2 regions of the Bradyrhizobium sp. USDA 326 genome follow, and region 2 is predicted to be linked to the other one. Evidence: predicted binding sites of a transcription regulator. Region 2 holds the regulator's gene; the other holds the start of a gene.
What was found. Region 2 encodes HrcA, which represses chaperone genes, less so after heat shock. Its sites were predicted from a motif close to GTTAGCACTCNCNNNNNGNGAGTGCTAAC; they were not measured.

Region 1 (14,404 bases), 1.3 Mb from region 2:
CGGCGGTGCCCGTCGTCACGCTGCTGGTCCTGATCGCGAGCGGTCGCGTCCAGGCGCATATCGCGGCCGTTATCGCCGTGATCGTGACCAACCTGATCACGATCTTCGTTTTCACCATGCCCGCGAACATGTCGATCCGCGCCTCGGTGCTGGGCATCGTCACCGGGTTCTTCCCCATCGGCTGGATCGTCCTCAACGTCATCTTCCTCTACCAGGTGACGGTGAGCACCGGCCGCTTCGAATTGCTCAAGCGTGCCATCGGCGGCGTCACCGAGGACCGGCGGCTGCAATTGCTGCTGATCGCGTTCTCGTTCGGGGCGTTCTTCGAGGGCGCCTCCGGCTTCGGCACGCCCGTCGCGATCACCGGCGCAGTGCTGATCGGGCTCGGCTTCTCGCCGCTCGCAGCCTCCGGCCTGTCGCTGATCGCCAACACCGCGCCGGTCGCCTATGGCGCGCTGGGCACACCGATCCAGGGCCTCGCTTCGGTCACTGGCTTCGATCCCTACATCCTGGGCGCGATGGTCGGCCGGCAATTGCCGTTCTTCTCGCTGATCGTGCCATTCTGGGTGGTGTGGGCGTTCGCCGGATGGAAAGGCATGAAGGACGTCTGGCCGGCGATCCTCGTCACCGGCATATCGTTTGCCGTCCCGCAGTTCGTGATTTCGAACTACATCAATCCCTGGATCGTCGACATCGGCGCGTCGCTGATCTCGATGGGGGCGCTGATCCTGTTTCTGAAGGTGTGGCAACCGAAGCAGCTTTGGCTGTCGCCGGCGCTGCGGGGCCACGATGAATCGGCCTCGACCATGACGGCGGCAAGACCGCTCGACAAGACGCCGCTGACGCAGGCCGAGCTCTTCAATGCGCTTCTTCCCTGGATCATCGTCTGCATCGTGATGCTGATCTGGGGCAATGGCGCCTTCAAGGGCTGGGCGAACTCGATCTTCGTCTGGAACTATCCCGTGCCCGAGCTGCACCAGATGATCAACAAGATGCCGCCGGTCGCTCCAGGGCCGACGAAAGAGGCTGCAGTGTTCAGCTTCACATACCTGTCGTTCACCGGCACAGGCATGCTGCTTGCGGCGATCATCTCCGGCGTCCTGATGGGCGTCGCTCCCGGCCGGCTTGTGGCCGAGTATGGCCGCACCATCCGGCTCTGCGCGATCTCGCTGATCACGATCTCGGCGATGCTGGCGATCGGCACGCTCACCCGGCTGTCCGGCGTCGACGCAACGCTGGGACTCGCCTTTGCCGCGACCGGTGTGCTCTATCCCTTCTTCGGCACGCTGCTCGGCTGGCTCGGCGTGGCGCTGACGGGATCGGATACGTCGTCCAATATCCTGTTCGGCAACCTCCAGAAGATTACCTCCGAGCAGCTCGGCCTGTCGCCGATCCTGATGGCCGCGGCGAACTCCTCCGGCGGCGTGATGGGCAAGATGATCGACGCCCAGTCGATCGTGGTCGCCTCCACCGCCACCAACTGGTACGGGCATGAGGGCACCATCCTGCGCTTCGTGTTCTGGCACTCCATCGTGCTGGCGTGCCTCGTCGGCGTGCTCGTGACGTTGCAGGCCTATGTCTGGCCGTTCACGGCGATGGTTCTGAAGTAGCCGGCAGCGCTTCGCTTCGACGCAAATCCCCGCGAGGTCCGCCCTCGCGGGGATTTTTGCATCTGGACCAACCTTCTCAATGATGCCGCCGTCTTATAGAAGGTGCCGCAAATCAGGTCGGTCGAGAGGTCTCATGGTTTCGCTCAAGCGATTGATGTGTGCGGCGGTTGCAATGATCGCGATCTCCACGCTCGCGCGTGCCGAGGACGGTTTCCCGTTCGGCACCGAGATGACGCTGGAAGCATTGCCGCAAGCAGGCTCGAAGCGGATTCCGAACATCGAGATCGGCGACCATGGCGAGGTCGTGCTGGAGCTCTGGTGCAAGGGCGGCAAGGGCCAGTTCTCGGTCGCCGGCAACACCGTGATCTTCGTCCCCGGCCAGATCCAGGACCGTTCCTGCCCGGCGGCGAAGGCGCAGGCCGACGACGAACTCGTGGCCGCGCTCGGCAGCGTCGAGACCTGGAAGCGCCAGGGCGACGTGCTGACGCTGATCGGCCCCAAGCCGCTGCGCTTCAGGACGACTGGGAATTAGGTCTCTCGAACGTTGCTCTCGTGTCCCGGACAAGGCGCGTCGCGCAAGCGAGGCGCCGCAGAGCGGGACCCAGCTTCCTATCCGCGACTTCGCTTGTAGCCCCTGGGCCCCGGCTCTGCAGCGCATCACATCGGACCATGCTTTGCATCGCCGGGAGTGCTGCGCTGCGTCCGGGGCACGTGAGGCCTACTTCCACACCGATTTATCCGCGTCCCAGCGCTGGCCCTTCAGCTCGGTGGCGAGCGCCTCGATCGCCCCGTTGTCGTCAGGCAGATCGCCTTCTTCGTCCAGGCTCGCATCGTCGGACAGGTTGAGCCTGGCACCGCTGCTCTCGTCGGCGGTCGTGGTCGCGGGGCTGCCGATCCAGAGCATGAGCTTGTCGGTGGCGCCCGGCTTGTCGGGCGATATGAGCCCCGCGACCTCGATCGTGTCGGTGAGCTCGAGCGTCGGAAAATCCTGATTCGGCCGCTTGAACACCAGCTTGAGCTTGCCGGTCGCGGGGTTGAAGTCTTGCGAGACCGGCTTTGCCGCGAACGTCCTGCCCAGCACGCTTGCTACCGCAGTCGCAAGCTTGCCCTTGTTGATCTTGTCACCCTCGCGCCAGTCTGCCGCGGGGAAGCGGATGGTGCGGTCCATCTCGATCATGCCCGCGGTCCAGCCTGCGGCCGTGACGCCGGGCATCGCCTTGATCTTCGACAGCAGCGCTCCCGCGCGCTCGGGATCGACCGACATGTTGATGGTCTGCTCGCCTGCGCGCAGTGCGTCGCAGCCGACGGTGAGGCTCGCCAGCGTCACCTCGACCTCCTGGCCCTTCAGGCTCTTCAGGAAGTCGGTTGCAGCGTCGAGCTTGACCTTGACTGCAATTGCTTCCGGCGAGACGTCGGTGAAATCCTTCGGCTGCGGCGTGATGCCGTCGTCTGAGGTCTGGCTATCCAGAAATTCCTTCTCGCTGAGATCGGAATTGTCGGGGGAGGTGACCTCGGTCACCGCCTGGCCGATCGCGATCTGGCCGCGAAACTCGAACGTGTCGCCGGACTGTTTGCGCAGCAGCTTGACGCTGACCGGCGACTTGTTGCCAAGGCTCTGCGTCGTTCCCGTCAGCGTCTGGCCGGCGATCTGGAGATTGACGACGAAGCGGTCCTTGCGGTCGGAGTTCTTCGCGATCGGGTAGCAGACGTCGAGCACCGCCGCGGTGACCGTCCTGCCCTGGCGCGTCTCCTTCAGGATCACGTCGGCATTGCCGTCCATCAGCCCGTCGATCGACGTGAAATAGCGCGTCTCGGGTCCGCCCGGCACTGTCGCCTTCGGCGACAGCTTCATCTGGGCGGAGGCGAACTCGGGCGAGACGGCGAGCAGAGCCGCCAGAAGGGCAGTCGAACAAACCAGAAGCGCGCGCATCGACGAAGACCTCGGGCAACGGGCATGATCCGGAAAAGTGTGAAGCGGTTTTCCGAGGAGATCATGCCCAAACAGTTAGAATCGGCGCCACCGTAGTGGTTTTTGGCTGGCGGTTGAATTGGAAAGCGAAAGAGGCAGGGTCGGCAAAAAAGAAGGCCGCCCGGAGGCGGCCTTCGCAATACTGCGATGGAACGGAGGCTTAGAAGCCGCCCATGCCGCCGCCGGCCGGCATGGCCGGCGGAGCTTCCTTCTTCGGCAGCTCGGCGACCATGGCCTCGGTGGTCACCAGCAGGCCGGCCACGGAGGAGGCGTCCTGGAGCGCGGTGCGCACCACCTTGGCGGGGTCGATGATGCCCTTCTCGACCATGTCGACATAGTCCTCGTTCTGGGCGTCGAAGCCGAAGGTCTCGGACTTGTTCTCCAGGATCTTGCCGACGACGATCGAGCCTTCCACGCCCGCGTTCTCGGAGATCTGGCGGATCGGGGCTTCCAGTGCCTTCAGCACGATGTTGATGCCGGCCTGGACGTCGTCGTTGGCGTTGGTGAGACGGCCCACCGCCTTCTTGGCGCGGAGCAGCGCGACGCCGCCGCCGGGGACGATGCCCTCCTGCACCGCAGCGCGGGTGGCGTTCAGCGCGTCCTCGACGCGGTCCTTCTTCTCCTTGACCTCGATCTCGGTGGCGCCGCCGACGCGGATCACCGCGACGCCGCCGGCGAGCTTGGCCAGGCGCTCCTGGAGCTTCTCACGGTCGTAATCCGAGGTGGTCTCCTCGATCTGGGCCTTGATCTGGCCGACGCGCGCCTCGATCTCGGGCTTCTTGCCGGCGCCCTTGACGATCGTGGTGTTCTCCTTGTCGATCACCACCTTGCCCGCGCGTCCCAGCATCTTCACCGTGACGTTCTCGAGCTTGATGCCGAGTTCCTCGGAGATCAGCTGGCCGCCGGTCAGGATGGCGATATCCTCCAGCATGGCCTTGCGGCGGTCGCCGAAGCCCGGCGCCTTCACGGCGGCAACCTTGAGGCCGCCACGCAGGCGGTTGACGACCAGGGTGGCCAGCGCCTCGCCCTCGACGTCCTCGGCGATGATGACGAGCGGCTTGCCCGACTGCACCACGGCTTCCAGCACCGGCAGCATGGCCTGCAGGCCCGAGAGCTTCTTCTCGTGCAGGAGGATGTAGGCGTCCTCGAGCTCGGCGGTCATCTTCTCGGCGTTGGTGACGAAGTAGGGGCTGAGATAGCCGCGGTCGAACTTCATGCCCTCGACGATGTCCACCTCGGTGTCGAGCGACTTGTTTTCCTCGACGGTGATGACGCCCTCGTTGCCGACCTTCTGCATCGCCTGAGCGATCATCTTGCCGATGGCGGCATCGCCATTGGCCGAGATGGTGCCGACCTGGGCGACCTCGGAGGAGGCGGCGACCGGCTTGGCGCGCTTTTCGATGTCCTTGACGACGGCGGCGACCGCGGTGTCGATGCCGCGCTTGAGATCCATCGGGTTCATGCCGGCGGCAACCGCCTTGGCGCCTTCGCGCACGATGGCCTGGGCCAGCACGGTCGCGGTGGTGGTGCCGTCGCCGGCGAGGTCGTTGGTCTTGGAGGCGACCTCACGCACCATCTGGGCGCCCATGTTCTCGAACTTGTCCTCGAGCTCGATCTCCTTGGCGACGGTGACGCCGTCCTTGGTGATGCGGGGCGCGCCGAACGACTTCTCGATGACGACGTTGCGGCCCTTCGGGCCGAGCGTCACCTTGACGGCGTTGGCGAGAATGTCGACGCCGCGCAGCATGCGATCGCGCGCGTCTCCGGAAAACTTGACGTCTTTGGCAGCCATGGTCTGCAGTCCCTCGTGTTTACGATGTGTCTTGTGCTGTGCTGGGTTGCGCTTTCTCCGTCATTGCCGGGCTTGACCCGGCAATCCATCATCTTGCGAACAATGATGGATGCCCGGGTCGAGCCCGGGCATGACAGCGGCACATTCAGCGGCCGTTCAGGCAGATGGCCTTAGGCCAGCACGCCCATGATGTCCGACTCCTTCATGATCAGGAGCTCTTCGTTGTCGATCTTGACCTCGGTGCCCGACCACTTGCCGAACAGCACGCGGTCGCCGACCTTGAGGTCGATCGGGATCAGCTTGCCGGTCTCATCGCGGCCGCCGGGGCCGACGGCGACGACTTCGCCCTGCGACGGCTTTTCCTTGGCGGTGTCGGGAATGATGATGCCGCCCTTGGTCTTTTCCTCGGCGTCGATACGTTTGACCACGACACGGTCATGCAGCGGACGAAATTTGGATTTAGCCATGACGTTTCCCTTTGGAGGCTCGCTTCGGAAGTAGTGGAAGTCGGTGGGGCGGCGCGTCCGTCCACCCTCTCCCCGAGGGATCGAACGGCGCGCTTAGCAATCGGGCTTTCCGAGTGCTAATAGTGGGCCCGGAAATATGGCTTGGCCGCGATCCTGTCAAGCAAAGGTGGTTAAGCGATTGTTGAGGCGGATATAGGATGGTGGCATTGGAAACTCGTTCGGGGCGTCGGCGTACAGAAGGACGTCATTGCTCCGGCAGCGGTTTTGCGCTTGGCTGCGGGAGGGGTGCGGCCGTCGTCTTGTTCGGGGGAATGCCATGATCAGTTCAGCTCACGCGCGCACGGTTGCCAATCTGGCGGCAGCCTCCTGTCTGGCGCTGTTGCTGGGCGCCTGCGGCGGCGGCATGAGCCTGCCGTCCTTCTCGTCGTCCTCACCGCCGCCCGAAGCCGAACCCGGCACAGCTCCGGAAATGCCGGCCACCATCCGCGCCGACGAGATCGTCGGCCGCTGGGGTCTCGCCTCGTTCCAGAACCCGGCCGACCGCGCCCGCACCGAGGCTGCCGCCCGGGCGCAGTGCAAGAACCCCTATGTGATCACGGCTGGCTCCTCCGGCGGCGTGATCATGCATCTGGCCGACCAGGCGACGCCGCAGGAACTGCGGCTGAAGGGCTCGCCGAGCGGCAAGAACTACATCGGACCGGCGGGGCCGACCCCTGGCGAGCAGGATCGCGAGATCATCTCCTTCGACGGCCGCGTCCTGATCACCCGCTTCATCGACAAGGACGCCGCCACCCGCTACGGCAACATGGTCTACGTCCGCTGCGCGCCGCGGGCGTGACGCTCGTCTCCGTCATTCCGGGGCGCGCGAAGCGCGAACCCGGAATCTCGATGTGAGTCCGCTGCCCTAAAGCTCTGGAGTCCGGGTTCGGTCCTGCGGACCGCCCCGGAATGACAGCGAGAGACAAGACAAAAAACGCCGGCCCCAGGACCGGCGTTTTGGTTTTACGTATGCGCCCGCTCAGTCGAACAGCGCGTCGATGTCGTCCTGCGAGGCATGGCCGACGTCGCCGGCGAGCTTCGGGCCGTTGAGGAGCTTCTCGTCGTCGCTGCGGTTGTCGACATGCGCGGGGACATGGGCCTTGATGGCGTCGACGCCGCCCCAGATGTCCATCATCGCATTGATGTGCTGCTCGATGAACTTCATCGTGGTCATGACCTTGCTGATGCGCTGGCCGGTCAGGTCCTGGAAGTTGCAGGCTTCGAAGATCGAGATGACGCGTTCCTGGATGTCGTCGGCCAGTCGCTTCTGCTGATCGGCCGAGTCCACCTTGGACATTGCGCTGGCGGCCTGATCGATCGATTCAGCGGCTTCGAGGATCTGCTGGGTCGCCTGCTCGGTGCCGCCGACCACCGCGCCGAGCTCGCCATTGACCTTGGCCATTTCGCCGCCGTCGAAGCTCTTGCCGTGCAGCGTCGCGATCTCGCGCTTGGTGCGGTCGATGGCGTCGTGGATGAGGTCGAGCTCGACCTTCAGCTTCTCGCACTGCTCGATCTGTGCCCGGTAGGTCTCCAGCATGGTGCGCGCTTCGGCGAGCTCGTGGGCCGTCGAGGCATCGATCGCCGCCATGGCTGCGCTGCCGGACAGCGGTGCAGTGCCCTTCGCCATCTGTGCGCGGATCGCGCGCAGCTCGGCCATGATCTCGCTATGCATCGGGGGAGCCTCTTCAGTTACGTCTAGAATGGGCATCTCGCCACCGACGATATCCTCGACACGAAAACGTTTGCGGTGAACAGCCATCAGGATACTCCCCCACCTCATTCACGCGTCTTTGTAGGCAGAAGCGATTTAACACGAGGTTCACAGCGGGAACTGCCGGGCGGCCGCGCGCGAGGCTGCGCGAAGAAGCGATTAACCATGGACGCGCGTCATTCATGGAAAATAAACGCTGATCGCCAAATTGCGCCGTCACTTGCGACGTGGTGAATCCAAACGCCCGATCCGTTTACCAAACGCAACGGCTTTTGCTTTTTATTGACCACGTCGCGGGCGCCGATCAGCCAGGCAGCTTCCACGGCGCGTGTGATCTAGACGAAACAGTACAGAGTACGTCGATGTTCAAGAAAATGTCTGTCGCGCTGCTCGGCAGCGCTTGCACCTTCATGGCCGGCGCCAACGACGCCAGCGCCTTCGACAACAGCGTGCCGAACGATCCGCCCGCGGTGCTCTATGCGCCGCAGGTGCCGCCGGCGCCGGTGCGCGTCGCTTCCAATTCGAACATGGGTGGCGGCTTTATCGAGTTCCTGTTCGGCGACGGTCCCGGCCGCGGTCCGGCCTACGCGCCGCAGCAGCCGGTGTATCAGCAGCAGCCGGCCTATTACGATCAGCGCCGCCTGCCGCCGATGGGCGAGCCGCAGATGCAAGGCGCAGCTCTCCAGGAAGAGGCGGTCGACCCGCGGCAGCGTCCGTTCGATCCGAGATTCGAGAAACAACTCGTTGACTATAACGGCAACGAAAGTCCCGGCACCATCGTGGTCGATACGCCGAACAAGTTTCTTTATCTCGTCGAGGGCAACGGCAGGGCGATGCGCTACGGCATCGGCGTCGGCCGTCCCGGCTTCACCTGGTCCGGCGTGAAGTCGATCACCGCCAAGCGCGAATGGCCGGACTGGACGCCGCCGAAGGAAATGCTCGCACGCCGTCCCGATCTGCCCCGGCACATGGAAGGCGGTCCGGAAAATCCTCTTGGCGCCCGCGCGATGTATCTCGGCTCGACGCTCTACCGGATTCACGGCTCCAACGAGCCCTGGACCATCGGCACCAACGTCTCCTCCGGTTGCATCCGTATGCGCAACGAGGACGTCATCGACCTCTACGGCCGCGTCAATGTCGGCACCAAGGTTGTGGTGATGTGATCGTCGTTGCCCTCTCTCCTTGTTGCAGGGAGAAGGAAGGACGCCCGAGCAAGACGCATCTCATGAAAACGGCCGCCTCATCGGCGGCCGTTCGCTTGCATGCGTCGTAGATCGGCGTCACGCGTAGTCGCTGCCGCCGTCGTCTCCGTCGCCGAAATCGCTGTCGTCGGCCATGTCCATGTTGTCGTCGTGATCGTTGTCGTAATTCTGGTCGTTGTTGTTGTTTCGGTCGTCGTTCGAGGCCTGGTCGAAGAAGCCCTGGCGGGAATCGCGGTTCGAGCCGATGTCGTTGAGGCCGGCATCGCGCGACAGCGAACCACCCGACTGATCGCTACCGCCCCAGGGGCTTCCGCCTGCACCGCCGCCGCGCTCCTCGATGATCGTGGTGTCGCCAAAAGCCTGCTGATGCGATCCACCCATCATGCCGCGGATGCTGGAGAGCAGCAGCGAGCCGCCGACGACGCCGGCCGCGGCCGCCGCCGCCGTGCCGAGGAACGAGCCGCCGCCACCGCCCACCGGCGGAGCGCCATAGCCCGGCCCTGGCCCCTGGCCATAGGCCTGCCCGTAAGGCGGCGCGCCGTAGCCCGGCTGGCTCTGTTGCATCGCCTGGCCGGTGTTCCATACCGGGCGCTGCTCACGCGGCGGCACGTTCGGAACCGAACCACGCGAGGGGCTCCCGCCGAACAGCGTGTCGCGCATGGTGTCGAGGAAGCCGCCGGACTGGGCGGGCTCGGGCGCTTGGGCGGCTTCCAGCTGCTGGATGCGGTCATGGGCGCGCTTCAGCGCTTCGTCCTGCAACAGCGTGGTCTGCACCAGCGCATAGACGGCGCCGGGCGCCTTGCGCAGGCCGTCGGAGATCGCGGCGACCGCATCGGGATCGCGCGGTGCATTTTCCAGCTTTGAAAGCCGGTCGAAAAGGTCGTCGACGAGCTGGCGTTCCTGCGGCGTCATGATCTGTCTCCTTCGCGCGAAACCAAGCGCGGAGGAGATGTAGGGTTCCATTGTGGCCCCAACAGTGCCGGCCGGATTAAATTTCCGTATGCGACAAGCTGCCTCCTGGGCCAGCTCTTCGCCGGTTTCATCCCAGTGTCACGTTGCTGTCCGCCAGCAGGCGCGCGAAGGCTTCGCCCGAGAGATAGGCATGCTCGCGCTCGCGGACATCGGTCATCGGATCGAGGCCGGCGAGGACGTCATCGACGAAGCCGGGATGGCACATCACGAGACCGCCGTCGGGCAGGCCTTGCAGGAATTGCCGCATCAGCGCGCCGAAATCGGCGTTGCGCGTAAAATCATAGGCGCCGGCGAAGCCGGGGTTGAAGCTGAGGCCGGCGCTGCCGGCGCGGCGGCGGAATTGCGCGCTGAGGCTGTCGAGCACCAGAGCTTTGGGGGACGCCAGCCGTTGCCTGAGCGGCAGATCGCGCCCGCCCTGACGCACCCAGGCGTTTGGCGCAGTCTCGGCGACCGCATCGACGAAGCCGTCGCGCACCTGCGGATAGAGCTGCACGTGCTGGTGACCGTCGACAAAGTCAGGGGCGCGCCCGAACGCGTCCATGAAGGCTGCCAGCTGCGCCTTGACTTCGTTGCGGAAGAATTCCCGGTCGAGCCGCCGCAAAACGCCCGCGCGCAGCAGCTTCGGAAACGGCATGAACATGTCGCCGTCGAGCGGTCGGAAATGCATGGTGAGCGGCCGGAACGGCGCCGACAGCGTCACGTGCAATCCGATCGTGCAGCGCGGGTTGGTCTTTGTTGCGGACTGAAGCGCCTCGATCTCGCTGCGTTCGATCGCTGCACCCACCATCATCACCGAGGTGGCGTTGAGGCGGCCGCGTTCGATCAGGTCGCGGATGGCGCGGTTGACGCCCGGGCTGATACCGTAATCGTCGGCGCAGAGCCAGATTCGCCGCGGGCTCGCGGCCGCGCTCATTCGGCGGCCGTCCTGTTCGGGGCGTCGTTGGCCTTGCCGGCCTCGGAGTGCTTTTCGCTGTGCTCGGCGACGAAGTAGATCGGGCGCGCCTTCAGCTCGGAAAGGATCTTGCCGATATATTCGCCGACGATGCCGATCATGATGAGCTGCACGCCGCCGATCGTCATCAGGCCGATCACGAGCGAGGGATAGCCGGGCACCTGCTTGCCGGTCGTGAACACCTCCCAGAGGATCGACAGGCCGAACAGGAAGGCACCTCCGGCGAGAATGACGCCGAGCAGGCTGGCGAAGCGCAGCGGTGCCACCGAAAACGATGTCAGACCCTCGATCGAGAGGCCGAGCAGGCTTGCGGCGTTGAAGGTGGTGACGCCATGGACGCGCGCTGCGGGCTCGTAGTCGACGCGGATCTGGCGGAAGCCGATCCAGCTGGCGAGGCCCTTGAAGAAGCGGTTGCGTTCCGGCAGCTGCCTCAGCGCCGCGACCGCGCGCGGCGACAGCAGGCGGAAGTCGCCGGCGTCCTCGGGAATCTTCTGGCGTGCGCCCCAATTGATCAGCGCGTAGAAGCCGTGCACCGCGACCCGGCGCAGGAAGGGCTCGTTGTCGCGATGCGCCTTGGCGGTGTAGACGACGTCGTAGCCGTCATCGATCCAGTGCCGCACCAGCTGTTCGATGAGCGCCGGCGGATGCTGGCCGTCCCCGTCCATGAACATGACGGCGCCGAGCCGGGCATGGTCGAGGCCTGCCATCAGCGCGGCCTCCTTGCCGAAATTGCGCGACAGCGACACCACCTGGACGTCGATCGCGTCGGCCGGCAGCGACCGGGCGATCGACAGCGTCGCATCCTTACTGCCGTCGTCGACGTAGACGACCTCGCAAGACAGCCGATAGCGCTGCCGCAGCGTCTTTGCGAGATCGCAGATGCGCTGATGCAGGGCAGCGAGGCCCGCCGCCTCGTTGTAGACGGGGACGACGATCGACAGCCCCTTCGCGGCGGCGCTCGCTGCGGTGGTCGTCATGCCGGAAACGTCAGAGCCCAGCGTCATCGATCAAGGTTCCAGAGGCGTTTAGATGTTCTCAACAGCATATGGTAGCTGCCGCTTGCTGTCGCCATGCTGAACGAACCCTGGGCTCACTGCCCCAGGAACGCCTCGAGCTTGGCGAACAGCGGGTTCTCCCGATCGAACACGTAGTCCAGCGAGACCACCGAGACGGTCTCGGCGCCATGCTCGCGGAGGAAGCTCGCCAGCGCATAGAGCTGCCCCGGCGGGCAGTGCAGCGTCAGCATGCCTGACGAAGTCGGACCGCCGAACGGGGCCTCGACTCCATATTGGCTATGGGCCTCACCGAGCAGGGCGGCGTCGCATTGCCGGAAGCGGGTGCGGACTTCGCGGTACTTGTTGGCCCGCGCCCGCGCTGCGATGTGATCGAGGATGACGCGCGCCGTCTCTCGCGCCTGCGGCGACCAGTCGGCTCCTTTGGACGCCACCAGATTGGCCTGGCTGCGCAGGATCATACCGTCGTCGAGCACCCGCAAGCCGTTGGCGGCGAGCGTTGCGCCTGTGGTGGTGATATCGACGATCAGCTCGGCGCTGCCAGCCGCCGGCGCGCCTTCGGTTGCGCCCGCGCTTTCGACGATGCGGTAATCGGTGATGCCGTGAGTCTGGAAGAAGCCGCGGGTGAGGTTGACGAACTTGGTCGCGACCCGCATCCGCATGTGATGCTGCTCACGGAAGCCGGTGGTGACATCGTCGAGGTCTGCCATGGTGCGGACGTCGATCCAGGCCTGCGGCACCGCGACGACAACGTCGGCATAGCCGAAGCCGAGCCCTTCGATCAGCGACACGCGCTTGTCGGCATCGGCGATGCTCTCACGCACCAGGTCCTCGCCGGTGACGCCAAGATGCGCAAAGCCGCGTGCGAGTTGCGAGGCGATCTCACTCGCCGAGAGATAGGCGACCTCGACATTGTCGAGACCTGCGATCGTGCCGCGGTAGTCGCGGACGCCGCCGGCCTTCGACAGCTTGAGCCCGGCGCGGGCGAAGAAGGCCTCGGTATTCTCCTGAAGGCGGCCCTTGGAGGGAACGGCCAGAACGAATGGCGCGCTCATGACTTAAGCTCCCACCTTGCGGCCGATCGTCGTCAGCGCATCGACCCAGACCGAGAAGCCGACCGCGGGGATCGGCGCGATCGAGCCGAGCTGGGTCATCAGCCCATCATAGCGGCCGCCGGCGACGAGCGGCCCGGCGCCGTCGCCCCTGTGATGCAGCTCGAATTCGAAGCCGGTGTAATAGTCGAGGCCGCGCCCGAACGCCGTCGAGAAGCGGGTCTGCTTCACGTCGATGCCGCGCGCCGCCATGAAGCCGACGCGGCTCTCGAACTGATCGATCGCCGGGGCGAGATCGAGCTTCGCGTCGGTCGTGAGTGCACGCAGCTCGGCGATGGCGTCGTCGGGATTGCCTGATATCGACAGGAAGCGCTTGAGCACGGCGATCGCCTCGCGCGGCAGCGCACCGCCTTTCAGCGTCGATTGCTCGAGGAAGCGATCGGCGATCTCGGCCGTGGTGCGCCCGCCGACATTGGTGGTGCCGGCGATCGACATCAGATCGGTGACGAAGGCGAGTGCCGCCTTGCGATCGGAGCCGGCGAGGGCGGCCAGCACGCCCTCATATTCGCTGCGCGTCGCCGTGCTGGCGGCTGCCAGCCGCTCCAGATCCTGCTCCAGGCTGATCTTGCGGTTGAAATCCTTGACCAGGCGGCGGCGCCAGACCGGATAGAGGTTGAGTGCGTCCAGCAGGGCATTGAACAGCGCGACATCGCCGGTGCGGATCTCGACATCGCGGACGCCGAAGGCGGCGGTCGCCTCCAGTGCCAGGGCCAGCATCTCGGCATCGGCTGCGGCGCGGTCCTGGCGGCCGAACGATTCGATGCCGGCTTGCAGGAATTCGGTGGCCTGGCCGCTACGGTAGCGGAACACCGGACCGAGATAGCTGAACCCGGCCGGCTGGCCGGCGCGCGGCGAGGCGAGGTAGTCGCGCGCGACGGGAATCGTCAGGTCCGGGCGCAGGCAGAGCTCCTCGCCGGAGAGGTCTGTGGTGAGGTACAGGCTCTTGCGGATGTCCTCGCCGGAGAGGTCCAGGAACGGTTCGGCCGGTTGCAGGATCGCCGGCTCGGCCCGGACGTAACCGGCCTGCGCGAACGACAAGAGCAGCGTATCCGCCCAGGCGGCGGAGCCGGCAGCATTTGAGGTGGCAGTCGCGGTCATCTCAGGGTCCATCATCCCGGTGGAACCGGGCAGGGCGAGGAAGGAATGGGAGTTGGCGCAGCCCTTAGCACGGCCCGAAAGCGGTTTCGACCTCCAAAGGATCAATCGCTTAACGGGCGGGCAATTCATCTTCCGTCGTCATGGCCGGGCTTGTCCCGGCCATCCACGCCTTGCCTCCGGCACAAAGAACGTGGATGCCTGGGACAGTCCAGGGCATGACGGCTTCCTGCGTTTGCATCGGCGACGGGGTTAGGCAGACTTGCCGCCCCAATCGCCCAGCACCGCCTGCACCAGCGCCAGGGCCGCTACCGCGGCGGTGTCGGCCCGCATGATCCGGGGGCCGAGGGCCAGCCGCAGGATCCTGGGCTGCCGCAGCAGCAGCGCCCGTTCCTCCGCGGCGAAGCCGCCTTCGGGGCCGATCAACACGTCAATACCTTGGCCGGCCCCGCGGGCGCGTTGCAGGCTCT
Region 2 (14,404 bases):
CGCACCGACGCCGCCCTTGGCGCCGACCACGGCGATGACGCGCCCGGTGATGATGGCCTCGGAGGCCGAGAACAGGCTGCAGATTGAGCGGACCACGTCGAGGGTTTCGACCGGGCCGACCACGTAGTCGTTGACGCCGCGGCGCACCAGCTCGCGATAGGGCGCGGTGTCGCTGGGGCTGCCGATCACGACCACGCGGGTGCCGGGATCGCAGACGCCGGCGAGGTCGTCCAGGCCCTCGAGGATGTCGCGCGTGCCGTCGGACTCGATGACGATGACGTTCGGCGTCGGCATCGATTCATAGACCTCGATGGCCGCGGCGAGGCCACCGTCCTTGACGGTGAGGTGGGCCTTGGCGAGCCGGCGATCCTCGCCCGCCGCGGACACCGCCTTGAGCGTCTGCTCGGTCTCGCAAAAGGCTTGCACGGAAATGCGAGGAACCGGTGCAATGTGTTCCTCGGGGTGCCGCGGATCGTCCGCTTCTTCGTGGTCGAAGCTTGTCATTTGCCGGTGTCGCTGAGTTTGGCCTTGTCGGATTCGGGGTAGGGAGTCGCGGTCGTCGTGCCCTTGCGATAGCGTTCGAACGCGATGTTGCGCCGTGCGGTATAGGCCGGCGTTTCGGCGCGCGGCTGCTCGAGATCGGCCGGGTTGTCGATCATGGCCGCGAGATTGCGCTGGCTGGCGCAGCCCAGATTGAAATAGGGCCGGTTCTCGTTGTAGCCGGGATCGAGGATCGAGGGGCCGATGTCTTCCGGCCACAGTCCGCAGGGGCCGGCGACCGCCGCGATTTTCGAGTAACTCAGGCGGATGGTGGGCAGCAGCCCGGGATCCTCAGGGCGATAGGGATGCTGGACGATGGCACGCGACGGCACGCCGCCGGACGCGAGCACGGACCGGATCTCCTGGTAGGTCGCGGCTGCCGCGCGCGAATTGGCGGTGTCGACAGGCACGTCCACGATGACGGAGCCGGTGCCTTCGCGCGTCCAGTCCCGCGCGATGCCCGCGACGTCCGAATGCTGCGCCGGCGAGAGGCCGCCTCTCGCCTTGCCGACGAAGATCACGATCGAGCGCTTGCCCTCCTGCACTGCGATCGGGTGACGCTGGCGATAATCGGTCGGCACCGTCTGGGTGACGATCTCGCCGGTGGTGTTGCAGGCGCCCAGCATGACGGAGATCCCCGCCAGTGCCAGCACCACGCGCAGATTGCGACGTCGATTGGCTGTCGTCTTCGTCATCGCCTCATCCCCTGCTGCCCCAATTCCTGCACCGGTCCCCACGCCGCGCGTTCGTCTCAGTCGATGATGAAGCCGAAATCACCCGGCGTGCCGCCGATCGGATCGACGCGGCGCGCGATGCCGTAGAGGCGGTTCATGCGGCCGAGCAGCGCCGTCTGCGCATCCGAGGCCGGCGCAAAGCCGTCGTCGGGCCGCGACAATTCCTTCTGGGCGACCGCGCGCACCACATAGGGCGTCACGATCACCATCAGCTCGGTCTCGTTGTTGACGAAGTCCTGGCTGCGGAACAGCGCGCCGATGATCGGCAGCTGGTCGACGCCGGGCAGGCCGTTGATCGCCTGCTTGGTCTGCTGCTGGATCAGGCCGGCCATCGCCATCGAGCCGCCCGAGGGAATCTCCAGCGTGGTCTCGGCGCGGCGGGTCTGGATCGACGGGATGGTGATCGAGCTGGTCTGGCCCGCGGACACCGCTTGCGTCACGGAGATGGCGTTCTGACTCGACAGCTCCGAGACTTCGGTCATCACGCGCAGGCTGATACGTCCCTCGCTGAGCACGACCGGCGTGAAGTTCAGGGAGATGCCGAACTTCTTGTAGGTGATCTGGGTGGTGCAGACATGGGTGACCGGATCGCAGGAATAGCCGGCAGGGATCGGGAATTCGCCGCCGGCAATGAAAGTGGCGGACTCGCCGGAGATCGCCGTCAGGCTGGGCTCGGCCAGGGTCCGCATCACGCCGGCGCTTTCCATCGCGCGCATCGTGGCGTTGACCGTGGCCACGCCTTTCGCGAGTCCGGTGACACCGAGTCCGTTGCTGCTGACGAGCGGGCCGCCGGAGACCGAGAACGGGTTGGAGTTGTTGAAATTCACCACCGCGGTGCCGGCATTCAGGCTGGCGCTGAGATCGACGCCGAGCTGCTTGACGATGTCGCGGCGCACTTCGCCGACCACGACCTTGAGCATCACCTGGTCGCGGCCGCGCACGACGATGTTGTTGACGATCTTGTCCGAGCCGCCGACGAGCTTGGCGGCGACGTCGCCGGCCTGCTGGGCCTCGACCGGGCTCGACACCGAGCCGGTCAGCATCACGCTGTCGCCGACGCCTTCGATCTGCACGCCCGGCAAGGACTGGCGCAGCGCCGCGCGCATGCCGTTGAGATCGCGCTTCACGGCGATGTCGTAGGAGGCGACCTGCTGGCCGTCGGCGGTGAAGAACACGACGTTGGTCTGGCCGACCTGGCCGCCGATGATATAGGCGCGCTGCGCCGAGCGGATCACCGCGTTGGCGATCTTGGGGTCGGCCACGAGTACGTCCTTGACCTCGCGCGGCAGGTCGATGACGACCGACTTGCCGACGCCGAGCGACAGGAATCGCGTTCTCGCGGGCGCGACGGTCGAGACCGGCGACACGCCGAGGTCAGGCGCTTGCATCGGCGTCTGGTCGCCGACCGGCGCATCCGCGGCGCTGACGGCCTCGGAGGCTGCGAGCAGCCCCAGCATCAACATCGTCCCCGCCAGGAACGAGCGCGCGCGCTTCCCCCGAATGCGCAGGCCCGTCCGATCGCCCCCGTAGCTCATGCTATCCCCATCACTTCTGTGACGTCAGTTGTCGTGCCTGCACGCCGTAACGAATCACGTTCACGCCGCCCGGGCGCTTGATCGCCTGGTCCTCGGGCGTGCCGTCGATGGCATTGGCATCGACGATGCTGCGCAGCGCGAGCGTCAGCGTGCCGCCCTGGCGTGCGGCCGAAAGTACTGCGACCTGGTCGGGCCTGAGCTCGAGCGTGACGGTCTTGCCGATCACGGCGTTCTGGCCGTCCTTTTCCTTCGGCGCCTGGTCGATCGCGAGCACGCGGATGTTCATGAGAATGACCTCGGACAGGACGAGGTCGTTGCCGCCGGTCGGGCCGTCGTTGTTGCCGTCGGGATTCTTCAGGCGGCGGGTCAGGACGATGTCGACGCGGTCATTCGGAAGGATGAAGCCGCCGGCTCCCGTTTCGGCTGAAATCTCGGTGGAGACGGCGCGCATCCCGGACGGCAGGATCGCGGCCATGAAGCCGGAGCCTTCGGCCTTGACCAGCTTCTGCTCGCGGATCGGCTCGCCCTGCATCAACGGCACGCGTGCGATCGAGCCGGCGATCTGGGTCTGCGCGTCGGGCCTGCCGTCGCGGCGGATGAAGGCGCTGCTGGCAGTGGCGGCCGGCCAGGCCTGCCATTGCAGGTCGTCGGGCTTTACGGCCTGGCCGAGCTGGATATCGTTCTTCGCGACGAGCACCTCGACCGTCGGCAGCTTCTCGGCGACGGGAAGGGCAGGCGCGGGCTTGTTGTCGAAGCCGCTCGCCAGATACGCAGCGACGCCGCCGGCGCCCAGCGCGATGACGAGAACGACGATGCGTGCGGTGTTCATGCGCCTCTACTCTTACGCGGGGCACTCGAACCGCACCTTGCGTGTTCCCCCGCGTCGATGAGTAGGGAGCAAAAGTATAAGGGGTGTTGCGAGGCCGAATGCGATGACCGCCCGCGACGCTGGTTTTCGGCAGATGGTGAACGTGGCGTTATTCGATCCGCCAGCGGCTCCGTAGTTTCACGTAAGCGCACCCCTGCGCTCGAACGAACGCGGGCGGCTTCATGGTGAACGCGCGGTTAGCGATGCGCGCGTGATGGGTGCCAACGGATCGCAGCCACGCTCCCCGCAACATCGGTGTCGTCCCGGCGTTCGCCGGGACGACGTTGAGGAGAGTTCGTGCGCTCCCCAACGCAATCGTTGCAAAGCGTTACTTCTTCCGCTTCTGCTCGATCACGTCCCAGATCCTCGCTGCGACGTCAGGGCCGCCGAGCCGCGCGATGGCGCGGATGCCGGTCGGCGAGGTGACGTTGATCTCGGTGAGGTTGCCGTTGATGACGTCGATGCCGACGAACAGGAGGCCGCGCGCGCGCAACGCCGGGCCGACGGTGGCGCAGATCTCGCGCTCGCGCGGCGTGAGCTCCGTCTCCTGGGCCGCGCCACCGCGCACCATGTTGGAGCGGAGGTCGTCGGCGGCCGGCACGCGGTTCACCGCGCCGGCGAACTCGCCGTCGACCAGGATGATGCGCTTGTCGCCGTGCTTCACCTCGGGGATGAATTGCTGGATCACCCAGGGCTCCCTGAACGTCACCGGAGAACATGTCGAACAGCGAGCCGAAATTCATGTCCTGCGGCATCACGCGGAACACCGCCGCGCCGCCATGGCCGTGCAGCGGCTTCATGACGACGGCGCCGTGCCTGTCGCGAAACGCGTTGATCTCGTCCAGGTCGCGCGAGATCAGCGTCGGCGGCATCAGCTGCGGAAAGTTCATCACGAACAGCTTTTCCGGCGCGTTGCGCACCGAGGCGGGATCGTTGACCACCAGCGTCTTCGGATGGATGCGCTCCAGGAAATGCGTCGAGGTGATGTAGGCGAGGTCGAACGGCGGGTCCTGGCGGAGCAGCACCACGTCAAAGCCGTTCAGCGCTTCGCGCCTGGGCTCGCCCAAGGTGAAGTGGTCGCCGGGCTCGTCGCGCACGGTCAGGAGCTGAACCGGCGCGACCAGCTCTTCGCCGACCATCGAGAGCTTGTCGGGCGTGTAATAGGACAGGCCATGGCCACGCTTCTGCGCTTCCAGAAGCAGCGCAAAGGTGGAATCGCCCTTGATGTTGATGCGGGCGATGGGATCCATCTGGACGGCGACATTGAGTTTCATGGTCTGCCTTTCAGGTCGAGGCGTCGAATGCCGCCAACACATGGCGCGGAAGCGAGCGCGGCGCAATCAGCATGGCGTCGAATCGCAATTCGAATTCGGCATGCTCGGGATGCGCTACGAGCCAGCCTTGTGCGGCGTCGATGATGCGCTGCTGCTGGCGCGGCGTCACGGCGAAAGCGGCGTCATCCAGGCTCGCCCGCGCCTTGACCTCGACGAAAGCGATCAGGTTGCGGCGGCGCGCCACGATGTCGATCTCGCCATGCGGGGTGCGGTAGCGCTTGGCGAGGATGCGATAGCCCTTGGCCATCAGATAGGCCGCGGCGCGGCTCTCCGCGGAAATGCCGGTGCGGAACGCGGCGACGCGCTCGGGCGAGGCGACCTTCGGTTCCCTAGGGATCTCAGTCTTCGCCATCCCCGCCCCGCAGATCCTTTGCGAGCTCCAGCGCGCGGGCATAGACCTCGCGGCGCGGCCGGCCCGACAGTGCGACCGCATGCGCCACGGCATCCTTGACGCTGCTTGCGGCAAGCTGCTCGCGCAAGAGTCCGTCGAGCGCGTCCGATGCCAGCACGTCGGCGTCCGCTGCGGGCGGGCCGATCACCAGAACGAACTCGCCGCGCGTCTCCGGCGCATCGGCCTGCCGCGCGAGCTCGGCGAGCGGCGCACGCCTGACCTCCTCGTGCAGCTTCGTCAGCTCGCGGCAGACCGCGGCCTCGCGTGCGCCCATGATCTCCGCGAGATCGTCCAAGGTGGCCTGCATCCGGTTGCCCGATTCGAACATCACCAGCGTCGCGTCGATGCGCGCAAGCTCGGCGAGGCGCGCGCGGCGCGCCGCGGATTTCGCCGGCAGGAAACCCTCGAAGAAGAAGCGGTCGGTCGGCAGCGCGGCGACCGACAGCGCTGCCAGCACCGAGGACGGGCCCGGCAGCGCATACACCGGATGGCCGGCGGCGCAGACCTCGCGCACCAGCTTGAAGCCGGGATCGGAGATCAGCGGCGTACCGGCGTCCGACACCAGCGCGACCGAGCCGCCTTGCGCCAGCGCCTCCAGAAGCTTCGGGCGCGCCGCTTCCGCATTGTGCTCGTGATATTGCTTGAGCGCTGCTGCGATCGCATAGCGCTCGGTCAAGCGGCGCGTGATGCGGGTGTCCTCGCAGGCGATGATATCGACGCCGGCGAGCGTCTGAAGCGCCCGCAGGGTGATGTCGCCGAGATTGCCAATGGGTGTCGCGACCAGATAGAGACCCGGCGCAGCCTTCGGCGCCGCGAGCCGATGGGCATCGATGGAGAAACCGCGCGAGGCGGTGTCTTGAGCTTCAGGCGTATTTATCGGGGCCGGCTTTGCGCGCATAATGAAGTCAACTTAGGCACGATCCGCAGGGCTGGGAACCTTCTGGTCGAAAAAGATCGTGCCCAAGATCGTGCCCAGATGGGGGGCGAGGAACGGACGGGAATGTGATCGGCCGGGATCACCTCGAGAGGGAATGAGGGGCCTTCGCGCCATATTCACGACGGAAACGCCGCCTTGATGCTGGAAGAGCGACGGCGAACGGCTGCCGGAACGGGAAGGCGGTCGCGTTAAGCGGCTGTTATCCTTTTGTTTTGGTTAACTGTTTGCCGACTATATGCCTGAATCCGCGGCCTGTGTCGCGGAAGGAATGTCGTGACGGGCCGGCGACGGCCAGTCAGAAGAGAAGCTGCCATGGTGGGCCCGCGTCATCCAAACTCTCCGGTTCCGGTGTTCCGATCGTCGGGGGCGACCCGCCGGAGTGCGCTCGGCCTGCTGCTCGGTGCGCCCGTGCTGTCGGCCTGCGCCGGCGTGCAGCAAAGTCTCAGCCAGTTCTCCAACCCGTTCTCGAGCTCCGCGCCGCCGGCTCAGCCGGCAGGTCCCCAGCAACAGGCCACGACCGCCGGCACCGGCGGCGTGAAGGTCGGGCTGATCCTGCCGCTCTCGGCCGCCGGCAATGCGGGCCTTGCCGCGCAATCCATGCGCAACGCCGCCGAGATGGCGCTGGCCGAGTTCCAGAATCCGAATATCCAGCTCCTGATCAAGGACGACAATGGCAGCCCGCAAGGCGCGCAAACCGGCGCCCAGCAGGCGGTCGACGAAGGCGCCGAGATCATCCTCGGGCCGCTGTTCGCCCAATCGGTGCCGGCGGTGGCGCAGGTCGCGCGCACGCGCGGCATTTCCGTCATCGCCTTCTCGACCGATTCCAGCATCGCCGGCCGCGGCGTCTATCTGCTCTCGTTCCTGCCGGAGTCCGACGTCAACCGCATCGTCGAATATTCCGCCAGCATCGGAAAGCGCTCCGTGGCCGTGCTGGTGCCCGACAATGCCTATGGCAATGTCGTCGAGGCGGCGGTGAAAGCGGCGGTGCCGCGGCGCGGCGGGCGCATCGTCGCCTTCGAGAAATACGGCGCCGATCGCGCCACGCCGGCACGCACCGTGGCGCAGCAGCTCGGCGGCGCGGATGCGCTGTTCATTGCTGATGACGGCGATGCGGTGGTCTCGGTGGCGGATGCGATGACAGCCGCGGGCGCGAATCTGCGCAACATCCAGCTGCTCGGCACCGGCCTGTGGGACAATCCGCGCGTCTATGCCAGTCCCAACCTGCAAGGCGGCCTTTACGCCGCGCCCGATCCGGCCGGCTTCCGCGCCTTCTCCGGCCGCTATCGCACCAAATATGGCGGCGAGCCGGTGCGGACCGCCACGCTCGCCTATGACGCGGTCGCTCTCGTCGCCGCGCTCGCGCGTACACAAGGTCCCACGCGCTTCTCGTCCGACGTGCTCACGAACCCTTCCGGCTTTGCCGGTATCGACGGCCTGTTCCGATTCCGCGCCGACGGCACGAATGAACGGGGTCTCGCGGTGATGAAGGTGACGCAGGGTGGCGGCGTCGCGGTCGCGGGCTCGCCGAAGAGTTTTGGGGCGTGACGGTTCATCTCCCGCTTGCAAGCGGGCGAGGGACCGCAGCGCGGTTTTGGTTCCGACTCAGGCCGCCAGATCCGCGACCACCGCATCCAGCACCGGGAAGCCGCTGTTGGTCACGCGCAGGCGGCCCGTCGGGTCCACCGTGATCGCGCCTTCCTCGCGCAAGAGCGCGATGCGGCGGGGGTCGAGCGGGCGGCCCGCGAGGGCTTTGTAGCGCTCGGGGTCGATGCCCTCGGCAAGGCGCAATCCCATCAGCAGGAATTCGTCGGCGCGCTCTTCGCTGTTGAGGAGCTCGTCGGTGACGACGCCGTGGCCGTTGGTCTCGACGCGCAGCAGCCAGGCCTCGGGACGCTTCTCGGTGGCGGTGGCGTGGCGCGCGCCATCGATATCGAGGCGGCCGTGCGCGCCGGGGCCGATGCCGGCATATTCCTCGCCGCGCCAGTACACCAGATTGTGCCGGCACTCGGCGCCGCGCCGGGCGTGATTGGAGATCTCGTAGGCGGGCAGACCCAGCCTGTCGCAGGTCTCCTGCGTGACATCATAAAGAGCGCGCGCAACCGCTTCATCCGGCGTCTTCAATTTGCCGGCCTGGTGCAGGCCGAAGAACGGCGTGCCTTCCTCGATCGTCAATTGATAGAGTGACAGATGCTCGGCCGCTTCATCGATCGCAAGACGCAGCTCGTCGGCCCACATCGCCGGCGTCTGGTCGGGACGGGCGTAGATCAGGTCGAACGAATAGCGGTCGAACGAGCGGCGGGCGATGGCGACGGCATCGAGTGCCTCGCGCGCGCTGTGCATGCGGCCGAGCGCCTTCAGCGAGGCATCGTCGAGCGCCTGCACGCCGAGCGAGACGCGGTTGACGCCGGCGGTGCGATAGCCGGCGAAGCGCGTGGCTTCGACGCTGGTCGGGTTCGCTTCCAGCGTGACTTCGACGTCGCCCGCGACGGACCAGTGCTTGCCGATCGCATCGAGCACGGCGCCGACGGTTGCGGGCTGCATCAGGGACGGCGTGCCGCCACCGAGGAAGATCGAGGTGACCTCACGTCCGGGGACGCGCGCGGCGGTCGCAGCGATCTCGCGCGCAAAGGCCGAAGCGAAGCGCGCCTCGTCGATCGCGGCGTGTCGAACGTGGCTGTTGAAGTCGCAATAGGGGCACTTCGACAGGCAGAACGGCCAGTGCACGTAGACGCCGAAGGCTTCGGATTCTTGTTTTGACGCGTTTTCCCGGCGCGAACCGGTGTCCACTTCGCTCGAAAACGCTCTAGCGCGGCTCAAGGCAGATCTCCGCCAGTTTCACGAAGGCGCGGGCGCGGTGCGACAGGCCGAGGCCAAGCGGCGGCAGGCCGTGCTTCTCGATGCTCTCCATCTCGCCGAAGGTGCGGGTGTGGCCATCGGGCAGGAACATCGGGTCGTAGCCGAAGCCGGCAGTCCCGCGCGGCGGCCAGACCAGCGTGCCGTCGACGCGCGCCTCGACCTCTTCGAGATGATCGTCGGGCCAGGCGACGCACAGCGCGGAGACGAAGTGCGCCTTGCGCTTGTCCGGCGTGCTGGCGCCACGCTCCTGCAACAGGCGCTCGATCTGCGCCATCGCCGCGTTGAAATCCTTGGAGGGGCCGGCCCAGCGCGCGCTGTAGATGCCGGGCGCGCCGTCGAGCGCATCGACGACGATGCCGGAATCATCGGCGAAGGCGGCAAGCCCGGTCGCCTGCGCCGCCGCGATCGCCTTGATGGCGGCGTTGCTGCGGAAATCGCTGCCGGTTTCCTCCGGCTCGGACAGGCCGAGCGCTCCCGCCGACACCGCTTCGATGCCGTACGGCGCAAGCAGCTCCCGCATCTCGGCGAGCTTGCCGGGATTGTGGGTCGCGATGACCAGCTTGTCCGTGATTCGGCGGTGCATGGCCTATTGACTACGCCACAGCCAGTTTCTGCAAGTCCACCAGGCGCGCGACACCCTTGCGGGCCAGCGCCATCAGCGCCAGGAGCTCGGCTTCCGTGAACGGCTCGCGTTCCGCGGTGCCCTGCACCTCGATGATGCGGCCATCGCCGGTCATGACGAAATTGGCGTCGGTCTCGGCCTCGGAATCCTCGGCATAGTCGAGATCGAGCACCGGCGTACCGTTGTAGATGCCGCAGGAGATCGCGGCGACGTTGTCGCGCAGCACGTTGGCCTTGACCATGTTCCGCGCCTTCATCCAGTTGACGCAGTCGGCGAGGGCGACCCAGGCGCCCGTGATCGATGCCGTGCGCGTGCCGCCGTCGGCCTGGAGCACGTCGCAATCGACCGTGATCTGGCGCTCGCCGAGCGCCTCGAGATTGATGATGGTGCGAAGCGAGCGCCCGATCAGGCGCTGGATCTCGACGGTGCGGCCGCTCTGCTTGCCGGCGGAGGCCTCGCGGCGGGTCCGTTCCGACGTGGCGCGCGGCAGCATGCCGTATTCGGCGGTGACCCAGCCGCGGCCCTGGCCCTTCAGCCACGGCGGCAGGCGGTCCTCCAGCGTGGCGGTGACCAGCACGTGCGTGTCGCCGAATTTCACCAGGCAGGAACCTTCCGCATATTTCACCACGCCGCGCTCCAGCGTCACGGGGCGCAATTCGTCAGGCGCACGGCGGCTTGGCCGCATGGGAAATCCTCCAAAACTCACGGGAAAAGGCTGCTCGCGGTGCTTGTAGGTGGGGCGGGGATGGGCGGCAAGGTTTTTTCACCCGCTGATTTCGCGGCCGCAAACGCCACGCTTGTCAGAAGCGCCCGGGATAGACAAATTACGAGTATCTGAGAGGAGTTACCGTCTGTGGCCCATCACGATCCGATCCATCTGATCGCGCCGCGCGCAGGCCTTGCCCAGCTCAACGAGCGTTCCCGCGACATTTTTCGTCAAATTGTCGAAAGCTATCTGACGACCGGCGAGCCTGTCGGCTCGCGCAACATTTCCCGCCTGATCGCCATGCCGCTGTCGCCGGCGTCGGTCCGTAACGTCATGGCCGATCTGGAGCAGCTCGGCCTGATCTATGCCCCGCACACCTCGGCCGGCCGGTTGCCGACGGAACTCGGCCTGCGCTTCTTCGTCGATGCCCTGATGCAGGTCGGTGACCTCAACGAGGCTGAGCGGCAGTCGATCCAGAGCCAGCTCGCCTCGGTGGGCGAGGCGCAGTCGGTCGAGGCGGCGCTGGACCAGGCCCTGATGCGGCTTTCCGGCCTGACCCGGGCCGCCGCTGTGGTGTTGACGCCAAAATCCAATGCGCGGCTAAAGCACATCGAATTCGTCCGGCTGGAACCGGAGAAGGCTCTGGTGATCCTCGTCGGCGAGGACGGCCAGGTCGAAAACCGCGTGCTGACGCTGCCGCCTGGAGTTCCCTCCTCTGCGCTCACCGAAGCCGGCAATTTCCTCAATGCGCGGATCCGCGGCCGCACGCTGGCCGAGGCGCGGCTCGAGCTCGAGACGGCACTTGGAGAGGCCCGTGCCGAGCTCGATCAGCTGACGCAAAAGGTGATCTCGGCCGGCATCGCCAGCTGGTCCGGCGGCGAGAACGAGGATCGCCAGCTGATCGTCCGCGGCCATGCCAATCTGCTTGAAGATCTGCATGCGCTGGAGGATCTGGAGCGCGTTCGCCTGTTGTTCGACGATCTCGAGACCAAGCGCGGCGTGATCGACCTGCTCGGCCGCGCCGAGACGGCGGAGGGCGTGCGCATCTTCATCGGCAGCGAGAACAAGCTGTTCTCGCTGTCGGGGTCCTCCACCATCATCTCGCCCTATCGGGATGCCGCCGGCCACATCGTCGGCGTTCTCGGTGTGATCGGCCCGACGCGGCTGAATTATGCCCGCGTGATCACGACCGTGGACTACGCTGCCCGTATCGTCAGCCGCCTTCTGGGGGGCTGACCGGCGTTTCCGCCGATCACGGGCGCTTGATTTTCGCGAGCTTAGGCACGATATCCGGGCCAACAATCCCTGGAAACGAGTTCGAGATTAGAGCCGATGACCGAGCAAGACCGGCAACCTCAAGACACGGGCTGCAGCGACCGGCGAGCCCGTGGTGTCAAAGCCCTACATCATGCCTGACGATCCCGAGCCCGGCTCGGCCGAGACGTTGCAGAAGGAAGCCGCCGAGGCGCGCGACCGCATGCTGCGGACGCTGGCCGAGATGGAGAATCTGCGCAAGCGCACCAGCAAGGAGGTCGCCGACGCGAGGCTCTATGGCATCACCGGCTTTGCTCGCGATGTGCTCGACATCGCCGACAATCTCCAGCGCGCGCTCGATGCCGTTCCGGCGGAAGCGCGTGCCGCGGCCGATCCCGGCCTTACGGCGCTGATCGAGGGTGTCGAGTTGACCGAACGCTCGCTGCACAGCGCGCTCGAGAAGCATGGCGTGAAGAAGCTCGATCCGCAGGGTCAGAAGTTCGACCCGAACTTCCACCAGGCTATGTACGAAGTGCCTGACGCGTCGGTGCCCTCGGGCACCGTGGTGCAGGTCATGCAGGCCGGCTACACCATCGGCGAGCGCGTGCTGCGCCCGGCGCTGGTCGGTGTCGCCAAGGGCGGTGCGAAGGCAGCCCCCGCCGCCAACAACAATGAATCGAACAGCGCGCCGAACTGATCGAACCTGATGGTGAGGAGGCGCCAAGCGCCGTCTCGAACCATGTAGGCCCCCGCAGTTGCGGCTCGACCTTCACCCTCCGAGGCGTGCGCGAACAAGCGTACTCCTCGAGCGAGGAAGGACGCGCGTTGCGCTTGCGGATGCAGGCTAGCCCTTCGGCTGGATGCCGTCGCGGACGGCGCGGAAGCGGGTGAAGGCGGGCAGCCACTGGTCGCGTGGGGCGCTGGCGATGATGCGCAATGATGCGCCGCCAGTCGAGAAGCGGATCCACTGCACCACGGTCACGGGGATCTTGTCCTTGCCACTGACGCCGTCGATCCGGGTCTCGAAGCCCTGCTGGCCGTTGATGCGAATCGGCTCGGACATGGTGATGCGCGACTCGCGCACGCCGGGAATCTGGAGCGCCGCCTCCTGGGCGAAGCGGGCGCGGTCGTCGGCGGCTTGCGGGGTGGCGCCGATCACGCCGAGAATCATGAACGGCTTCGACTCGTAACCCGTGCTCTCATCGCCGTCGGCGAGGATGATGCTGCTGCCCGGCGCGAGCGTTCGGATGTCCTTGAAGTCGGCGAGATCGGTGATCTTGAACGGCATCAGCGCGATCTGCTCTTCAGCCGAGACCTGCCTGCGGGTGACGGTGCTCGCAAACATCTGCCGCACCGCTTCATCCGTGTAGATCTTGGTCGCATTCTCCGGGATCTGCACCGCGACATAGCCGGAGAAGCCGGCGCCGGGCACGATCATCGAATAGCGCTTCACCGGGGTATCGCCGGCCTTGCCGCTTTCGGTGGTGAAATAGGCGAGGCCCGCGGGGGTCTCGATCTTGTCCTGCGTGACGCCGTTGGTCCCGGCGGGATTGGAATTGAAGGCGCTCGCGACCTCGCCATAGGCCGCCGGCGGCAGCTCGGTGACCAGCACCTTGACGCTGCCATCCTCGCTCTCGAAGCCCGGAAAGGTCTTGGCCGTGCTGAGGCCGATCAACGGCACCATGCCGAGACGCAAGCCCGGGGGGAAGACGGCGTCGGCGGCGAAGGCCGGACACGCGGAGGCGGCGAGGAGGGCGAGCGCGGCGAGGGGGCGGATCAGCTTCATGGGCACTCTGATTGGTTCACATTGAGGCCGTTCGATGGTCGGCCACCGGGCCGCTTTGTTGCGTGAAGCAGTGGCGCCGGCTGTCCGGCCGGTCCGCCTTTTAGCGGGTTTGGCCTTGCCGCAACAGGGCGGGCCCGTTGCGGTAACGGGGGCTTGCCGAAGCCCGAACCTGTTAATAATTCCTCTCCCGCAAGGGCGGTGTGGCCCGGACATCATCTTCCAAAACCAATGTTTTCACGGCAGAAACGTAGCTTCGGTCCTTGCGGGCCCCTCCCCCCCTCCTATATGAGCCTCAATCATCGCAATATCGCGGATGTTTGATCTTAGGGGGTTTCGGTTCGGGTGCCTTCTGGGCCCAGCCAACCTGCCGCAAAAAGAAGGGTATCAGGACCATGGGAAAGGTCATTGGGATCGATCTCGGCACCACGAATTCGTGCGTCGCCGTAATGGATGGCAAGAACGCCAAAGTCATCGAGAATTCCGAAGGCATGCGCACGACGCCTTCGATCGTCGCCGTGACTGACGACGGCGAGCGCCTCGTCGGCCAGCCGGCCAAGCGCCAGGCCGTCACCAATCCCGAGCGCACCTTCTTCGCAGTGAAGCGCCTCATCGGCCGCCGCTACGACGACCCGATGGTCGAGAAGGACAAGAAGCTCGTCCCGTACAAGATCGTGAAAGCCTCCAACGGCGACGCCTGGGTCGAGGCCGACGGCCAGACCTATTCGCCCTCGCAGGTCTCGGCGTTCATCTTGCAGAAGATGAAGGAGACCGCGGAAGCCCATCTCGGCCATAAGGTCGATCAGGCCGTCATCACCGTTCCCGCCTACTTCAACGACGCTCA

Region 1: ABIG06_RS18355 (co-chaperone GroES) is a predicted target of HrcA. The motif match lies at 5,931-5,959, and genes of this name have one in related genera.

The regions. Positions count from the first base shown of each region.
Region 1 is NZ_JBMGQA010000001.1:3,913,238-3,927,641, forward strand. Features, by position in the region: gene ABIG06_RS18335 (L-lactate permease) at 1-1,610, shown strand, start outside; gene ABIG06_RS18340 (META domain-containing protein) at 1,744-2,142, shown strand; gene ABIG06_RS18345 (hypothetical protein) at 2,329-3,540, opposite strand; gene groL (chaperonin GroEL) at 3,740-5,371, opposite strand; gene ABIG06_RS18355 (co-chaperone GroES) at 5,542-5,838, opposite strand; gene ABIG06_RS18360 (hypothetical protein) at 6,155-6,676, shown strand; gene ABIG06_RS18365 (protein phosphatase CheZ) at 6,857-7,636, opposite strand; gene ABIG06_RS18370 (L,D-transpeptidase) at 7,951-8,751, shown strand; gene ABIG06_RS18375 (DUF2076 domain-containing protein) at 8,869-9,702, opposite strand; gene ABIG06_RS18380 (ChbG/HpnK family deacetylase) at 9,830-10,675, opposite strand; gene ABIG06_RS18385 (glycosyltransferase family 2 protein) at 10,672-11,718, opposite strand; gene hisG (ATP phosphoribosyltransferase) at 11,805-12,782, opposite strand; gene ABIG06_RS18395 (ATP phosphoribosyltransferase regulatory subunit) at 12,786-13,937, opposite strand; gene ABIG06_RS18400 (16S rRNA (uracil(1498)-N(3))-methyltransferase) at 14,187-14,404, opposite strand, start outside.
Region 2 is NZ_JBMGQA010000001.1:2,568,004-2,582,407, reverse strand. Features, by position in the region: gene ABIG06_RS12310 (AAA family ATPase) at 1-504, opposite strand, end outside; gene ABIG06_RS12305 (CpaD family pilus assembly protein) at 501-1,235, opposite strand; gene ABIG06_RS12300 (type II and III secretion system protein family protein) at 1,292-2,809, opposite strand; gene cpaB (Flp pilus assembly protein CpaB) at 2,820-3,638, opposite strand; partial or broken gene gshB (glutathione synthase) at 4,006-4,951, opposite strand; gene ABIG06_RS12285 (YraN family protein) at 4,962-5,363, opposite strand; gene rsmI (16S rRNA (cytidine(1402)-2'-O)-methyltransferase) at 5,350-6,300, opposite strand; gene ABIG06_RS12275 (penicillin-binding protein activator) at 6,652-7,884, shown strand; gene hemW (radical SAM family heme chaperone HemW) at 7,942-9,126, opposite strand; gene rdgB (RdgB/HAM1 family non-canonical purine NTP pyrophosphatase) at 9,143-9,778, opposite strand; gene rph (ribonuclease PH) at 9,789-10,502, opposite strand; gene hrcA (heat-inducible transcriptional repressor HrcA) at 10,671-11,759, shown strand; partial or broken gene grpE (nucleotide exchange factor GrpE) at 11,856-12,474, shown strand; gene ABIG06_RS12245 (hypothetical protein) at 12,622-13,563, opposite strand; gene dnaK (molecular chaperone DnaK) at 13,956-14,404, shown strand, end outside.